2 regions of the Dyella sp. GSA-30 genome follow, and region 1 is predicted to be linked to the other one. Evidence: predicted binding sites of a transcription regulator. Region 1 holds the regulator's gene; the other holds the start of a gene.

Region 1 (3,367 bases):
GCGCCTGACGGTGTCAGACAACATCATGGCGGTACTGGAATTGCGCGAAGGTCTGGATCAGCGCCAGCGCAATACCGAGCTGGAAAGCCTGCTCGATGAGCTGAAGATCGCGCACATCGCCGAACAGAAAGGCATCAGCCTGTCGGGCGGCGAACGCCGACGCGTGGAAATCGCCCGCGCATTGGCCGCGCAGCCGCGTTACATGCTGCTCGACGAACCGTTCGCCGGCGTCGATCCGATTTCGGTAGGCGAAATCCAGCGCATCGTCCGTCATCTGAAAGAGCGCGGCATCGGCGTGCTCATCACCGATCATAACGTTCGCGAAACACTCGGGATCTGTGACCGAGCCTACATTCTCAACGATGGCGAAGTGCTATCGCGTGGCACACCGGCACACATCCTGGCCGACGAGAAGGTACGTGAAGTCTATCTGGGCCGCGAATTCCGGTTGTAATCCGAATACCTGCCCGTTTTGCAGGTGCTCGTCATGACACGACGTTTTAACGTAACCCTGATCCAAATCACATTCGACTGTACGCTCTAGCCTCCCCTGGCGACTAGGGCTATGGTCGCACCCGTTTATAGGGGTTAGGATGACCCCAGTTCATCTTTTCCCGGCTGGCATGAAAACCGGACTGCAGTTTCGCCTCAATCAGCAACTTACGCTCACGCCTCAACTTCAACAGGCTATCCGCCTGCTGCAGCTGTCGCAGTTGGAGCTGGAGGCCGAGCTGCGCCAGATTGCCGAGAGCAATCCGCTGCTCGAGTTCTCCGAAGAATCCACCGACAACGAAAACGCCGAAGACGGCAGCTTCGAAAGCGCGGTCGAAGTACCGGTGCCGTCCAGCACCAAGAGCAGCGACGATAGCGGCCCGGGCGACGACGCCGAAGCGCCAGACTGGAGCGACGGCCCCGGCGATCAACCGATCGACTTTTCCAGCAGCGGCAGCGCCAGTTCCAGCCGTAGCAACGGCAATGGCGACGAAGACGGCTTCGAGCCGCAAAACGCCGCGCCGGAAACGTTGCACGAACACCTGATGTGGCAGCTGAATCTGACGCACATGACGCCGCGTCAACGCACCATCGCAACGGTGCTGATCGATGCGGTCAACGCCGACGGTTACCTCAGCGAAGGCCTGGAAGCCGTCGCTGCCGCCATTCCAGCCGATTTGAAGGCGAGCCTCGACGAAGTCGACGGCGTGCGCCGCCTGCTGCAGCGTTTTGATCCGACCGGCGTGGCGAGCCTGGACTTGCGCGATTGCCTGCGGGTGCAGCTGGAACAGTTCGACCCCGACACGCCGCATATCGAACTGGCGCTGCGTATCGTCGACAACGAACTCGAATTGCTCGCTCGCAACGACGTCAGCAAGCTGGCGCGCCGTCTGCGCGCCGAGCCGGAAGAGGTTTCCGCCGCGTCCATGCTGATCCGCAGCCTGGATCCGCGCCCTGGCGCGTCGATGGACCCGACACCGGTGGAATACGTTGCGCCCGACGTGTACGCACGCAAGGACGGCGGCCGCTGGCGCGTAAGCCTCAATCCCGATTGCCAGCCGCGCCTGGGCCTCAACCAGCACTATTGCAACATGATCGCGCAGGCCCGCGGCGAAGACGCCAGCTGGATGCGCGGGCAACTGCAAGAAGCGCGCTGGCTGATCAAGAGCCTGGAGTCGCGCGCGGAAACCTTGCTCAAGGTCGCCGAAGCCATCGTGCGGCGGCAGAGCGCCTTTCTCGACTACGGCCCCGAAGCGATGCACCCCCTGGTGCTGCGCGAAGTCGCCGAAGAAGTCGGCATGCACGAATCGACGATTTCCCGCGTGACCACGCGCAAATACATTCATACGCCGCGCGGAACGTTCGAACTCAAGCACTTTTTTTCCAGTGGTGTTTCCACCGAAGACGGCGGCAGCGCATCGGCCACGGCCATTCAGGCGATGCTGCGCAAACTCGTCGACGCGGAAGACACACGCAAACCTTTATCGGACCAGGCGATCGCCGAAGAATTGCGCCGCAAGGGCATTCAAGTGGCGCGTCGCACGGTTGCCAAATATCGGGAGGCCATGCGCATACCAAGTTCGAGCGAGCGCCAACGCGCCAATTGATCGGTACGTGAGAAATAAATTCGCGCTTGCGGGAACTTGATCGCGCCAGGAATGTTCCCAGCTTATGACTGATGGTGTTTCCTCGACACCCGAGGATGCATCCAACCCAAGCCGCGAAACGCGGCCAGCATCATGAGGAGGCGCAACATGCAATTCCAACTCAGCGGTCAGCAGATCGAAGTCACCCCGGCCCTGCGCGAGCACGCTACCGCCAAGCTCGACCGCCTTACCCGCCTCGACGAAAAGATATTGAGCCTCAATATCGTTCTCTCGGTCAGCAAGCTGCAGCAGAAAGCCGAAGGCAATCTATCGGTCAATGGCAGCGTGCTCCACGCCGAGGCCGTCGAATCAGACATGTATGCCTCCATCGATGTCCTGTTCGACAAGCTCACCGCGCAATTGCGCAAACACCGCGACAAGATCTGCGACAAGCACCAGCGTGAAGTGCGCGCTGAGCGGCAGTACGGTTGATCTTCTGGGGGCCGGCTAGGCCAAGAGCCCCCTCACCCCGCCCCTCTCCCCCCGGCAAAGCCAGGGGAGAGGGAGCAAAACCCGGTCCTCTCCCAGCCCATGCCTTGCGCCCCGGTATCTTTCGGGGCGCGTCCTTGTGCTGCAGGGCACAAATGGATCCAAACTGGCACAATATCGCCAGGTGCCGCTCGCGCGGCCAAAGGGACTCCGCTTGGACCGCCTCACCGCTCGACAACTCTACGATGGCGTACACGAACGCATGGCCTTGCGCTGGGTGTCGGGCATGCGTGGGGAAGCGCGCGTGCTCGAACATGGCGTCACGATCAGCCGACGCCCGTCGCTGATCGGTTACCTGAACGTCATTTACCCCAACAAGATCCAGATCATCGGCACGGAAGAGCTCAACTTCCTCGATGGGCTGGATTCGCGCCAGCGCTGGGAAGTGATCAACAAGATCGCCGCTTACCAGCCGGTAGCGATTATCGTGACCAAGGATCAGGCGATCCCGTCCGATCTGCGTGAAGTGGCCGAAGAGACCAATACGCCCTTGTGGATCAGCTCCAAGCGCGGCCACGAGCTGCTGACCTGGATGCAGTACTACTTGGCGCGCATGCTGGCCCCGCGCATCACCTTGCACGGGGTTTTTCTCGAGGTCTTTTCGATCGGCGTGCTGATTACCGGCGAGTCCGGCTCGGGCAAGAGCGAACTGGCGCTGGAACTGATCAGCCGCGGCCATCGGCTGGTGGCCGACGATGCCACCGAATTCACGCTGATCGCGCCGGATGTCATCGACGGCA
Region 2 (3,367 bases), 1.4 Mb from region 1:
TCGGTTTCGCTGTTGCGCGAACCGCCGACTTCCACACCACCGTCGAACGTAAGGTTAGGCGCGGTGTACAGACGCTGCAGAAAGGTGAAGTCCCAACCCTTGCGCAAGTTGTCGTCGGTGAAGCGGCCGCGATACAGCGTGAGCTTGGCCGAGGTCAGTTCATCGCGTCGCCATTGCAACGAGGTATTGAGCGTCTTGCCGGTGATGCCGTAGTACTGCGCACGCAGCGGCACATCGGCACCGGCGCTGCTCCAGTCGGCGGCGACCGACCAATGATCGCTGATCGCCCAATTGGCGCCGGCTTCCAGTGCGGTGCGACCGACATAGTTGTCGACTGAGGGCAGCGCCTGTACATAGACCTCCAGCCCACGTGCGTAACCACGCAGGCCGATGCCGAGCCGATCGCGGCGCACATCGCCTTCGGGCAACGCCGCCGAATCGATGCGCGCCAAGGCGAGTACCCGCCAGTGATCGTCGATCAACGGGCTGGCCAGCGTGGCCAGAGTTTCCTGATCGTGGTCGCCAAAATCCGGCGAGCTGCCGCGGCCCTGGTCGTGCGAAATATCGAACTGCCAGCCGCGCTGGCGCTCCCATGCCTCGGCCGCATTGATGACGCGGCCGCTGCGGCCGGCCTGCGCCTGGGCCTGGGCGATATCCGCGTCGACATCGCCGTATTCGTTCAAGGCACGATGCGCCTCGGCTTCGCCCAGGTCCGCACCGACATCGCGTTCGTCCAGCGTGCCGGCGATCGCCAGGGTTTGTTCGGCCCGACGCGGCCAGCCACGCGCCAGCTCGGCCAGACCCAACTCGCGGCGTAGTTGCGCATTGGCTGGCGCCTCGGCACTGAGCGCACTCAGTCGATCGTAGGCTTCACCGGGTATGCCGACGTACTCGCGCAAGGTCGCGGCGTTCAGATCGGCATCGACCTTGCGCGGGTTCTGGATCCCCGCGCGGATGCCGGCAACGTGTAGCCATTGCGGCTCGTCCGCAGCCAGTTTGTCGATAACAGCATACGCTTTGCTGGTTTCGCCTTCATCCAGATAGGCGTACATCAGGCCGATGCGCGGGTCGGTTTCGCCACTGTCGTACGGGCCCGGATCCTGGCGAATGCTGTCCTCATAGAGGGCGGCGGCTTCGCGCGGACGATGTTTCTGCAACATGGCGTCGGCGACGGCGCGCTCGACATAGGCGGGCAGCGCCAGATTGGCCTGCTTCATGGGTGCATAGACGGCCAGGGCTTCATCCGGCCGACCGGCTTGATCGAGTGCGACCAGCAAGTCCAGGCGCGCACGATGGCGCACCTCTTCCGGTTGCGCCGGATCGTCAGCCAGCTGGCGCACCTCGGTCACTGCCTGGTCGGCTTCGGCATAGGGTTGGCCCGGATCGGCCGGCTCACCGTTCGCCCAGCGGATTTCACGCGAAGCGGCATCGGCCTGAAGGTCGGCCCTGTCGCGGGGAGTCAGAGGCGGGTCAAGCTGGACCGCCAGTTCGCGGGCGCGCATGGACGCACCGATATCCGACAACAGCCGCACATTCAGCTCGCGCGCGTCGCGGTCGTTCGGCCAGCGAGCCAGGACGTCCTGGCAAATCGACAGAGCCTCCAGCCGATGACCGGCATCGCGTTCGGCGCGCGCACGCGCAAGCAGACTGTCGCGGTCGGCACCCGCCTGGGCCCCAACTGCGTCACTTATGCCGTATAGCGTCAGCACGATGGCCAGTGCTATCCGCGCGCGTTTCCAGTTAACCGTCTGCATGCCCCTTCCAGATCGCTGTCCCGCCTAAAGACCGCGGGAGGTGATGTGTGTGGAACAGGCAGAACGCAAGCTTTATGCCAATGGGAAACCCCTTCACGCATGGGCGGAGCAGACGTGGGCGGCGCAAACTGGATGCCGCCCCATGTAAAGGCGCCTATATGCACGTCAGCGTGGGGGTTCGGATGTGCGCGAAATGTGGACGAGCTCGCCTTCACATGTGAAGAGGTTCACGAATACAGCCATTAGGACAGGTTGCTCAGCTGGCTGCGTGTACGTACTTCCGAGAAATGCCAATCGCGCACCAGCTCGCCGTTTTCCCAGACGGTTTCCAGGGCGTGTTCCCAACCCGCCGGTAAGGGCAGCTCATCGATGTCATCGATATTCGTGGGTACGGCCACGGTCTTGTATGTGCCGTGTTCGCGGTGACGCAGCAAGGTGAGGCGGCCGCGCTGCGATGTCTTGCCGCTATCGGTGACCGGCGCCTTGAACACGTCGACCCACTGACCGTCGATGCGGGCGGCCGAACACTTCAGCGCGAATTTCTGGGTGTCGCGATTCATATGCTGCAGCAGCGCACCGCCCATGCCGAAGGCAATGTTGTCGGCAGCGTAGCCGGCCTCCGTGATGCGCTCGAGGATCGCCCGAATACTGGTCGGATTGACGCCGTCACCCTGGATCAGACGCACATGCTTGAGAAGTTTGTAGCCCCTGGCGTTGACCGTACTGCCGAAGGCTTCGTCCAGCAGGGTCATGCACTTGTGCACCACCTCGACCGGCTCGCCCGAGTCCGGGCGCACGACCAGCGTGGTGCCCGAGGCGATCACCTCGTCGCGCAAGGTCTTACCCCAGTGTTCGCTGATGGCGCGATAGATGTCGTAGCTGTCTGACACCACCGCGACCAGGCTGCCTGGCTTGGCGAACTGCGCAAGCATGTTGCGATACGCCTCGACCTCGTTCTCGCGTCCCCAACTGGTGATCGTGCTGTGTTCGGCTGCAGGAATCGAATAGCCGGCCATGTCCTCGTGATAGTAGCGTCGCGCAGCCAGCACGCCAGACACGGTATCCGTGCCCTTAAAGTTCACCAGGTGTGCCATGCCACCGAGCGCGGCCGACTCCAGGCTGGAGACACCGCGCGCACCGAAATCGTGCAGTTTGAAGGGCAACTGTGCTTCCGGCTCATCGCTGGTCCGGTCAAGGAAACCCTTGATGATCTGCTTCACCTGCCAGCTCACGGTTGCCACGGTTACCGGGTACCACAAGCGCAGCAGTAGCGTTTCCAGGTAGCTAGGCAGCCAGAACGCCTCGTTGTCGGTCGACTCGATCGTCACCAGCGCCTGATGCGTCGGCACCACACTGCCTTCGGGCACCGCGCGAATACGCAGGGGCAGCTTGCCGCCATGGACATCGACAATACGGCGCCAGCCGGCTTCGTTGAATGGCTCGCCATGGGCGGCGGAGAAATCGCAGGCTTCGTCCACATCGTCGTGAGTCACCGTGCGGCTCAGGTATTCCTTGAGGATCGCCTGCAAACCGAAGAATACCGTGCTGTCGTACTGGCCGCCGCGCGATTCGACATAGAAGAAGGTCTTCTCGGTGCCAGGCGGGTATTGCAG

What was found. Region 1 encodes sigma-54, which starts transcription at its own class of promoters, with help from an activator protein. Its sites were predicted from a motif close to TGGCACGNGCNTTGC; they were not measured.
Region 2: a site for sigma-54 is predicted at 1,820-1,834, ahead of pgaA (poly-beta-1,6 N-acetyl-D-glucosamine export porin PgaA). Genes of this name have one in related genera too.

Annotation. Positions count from the first base shown of each region.
Region 1 is NZ_AP027042.1:5,180,418-5,183,784, forward strand. Features, by position in the region: gene lptB (LPS export ABC transporter ATP-binding protein) at 1-454, shown strand, start outside; gene QMG46_RS22405 (RNA polymerase factor sigma-54) at 624-2,099, shown strand; gene raiA (ribosome hibernation-promoting factor, HPF/YfiA family) at 2,247-2,570, shown strand; gene hprK (HPr(Ser) kinase/phosphatase) at 2,830-3,367, shown strand, end outside.
Region 2 is NZ_AP027042.1:1,041,774-1,045,140, reverse strand. Features, by position in the region: gene pgaA (poly-beta-1,6 N-acetyl-D-glucosamine export porin PgaA) at 1-1,754, opposite strand, end outside; gene QMG46_RS04645 (nicotinate phosphoribosyltransferase) at 1,997-3,367, opposite strand, start outside.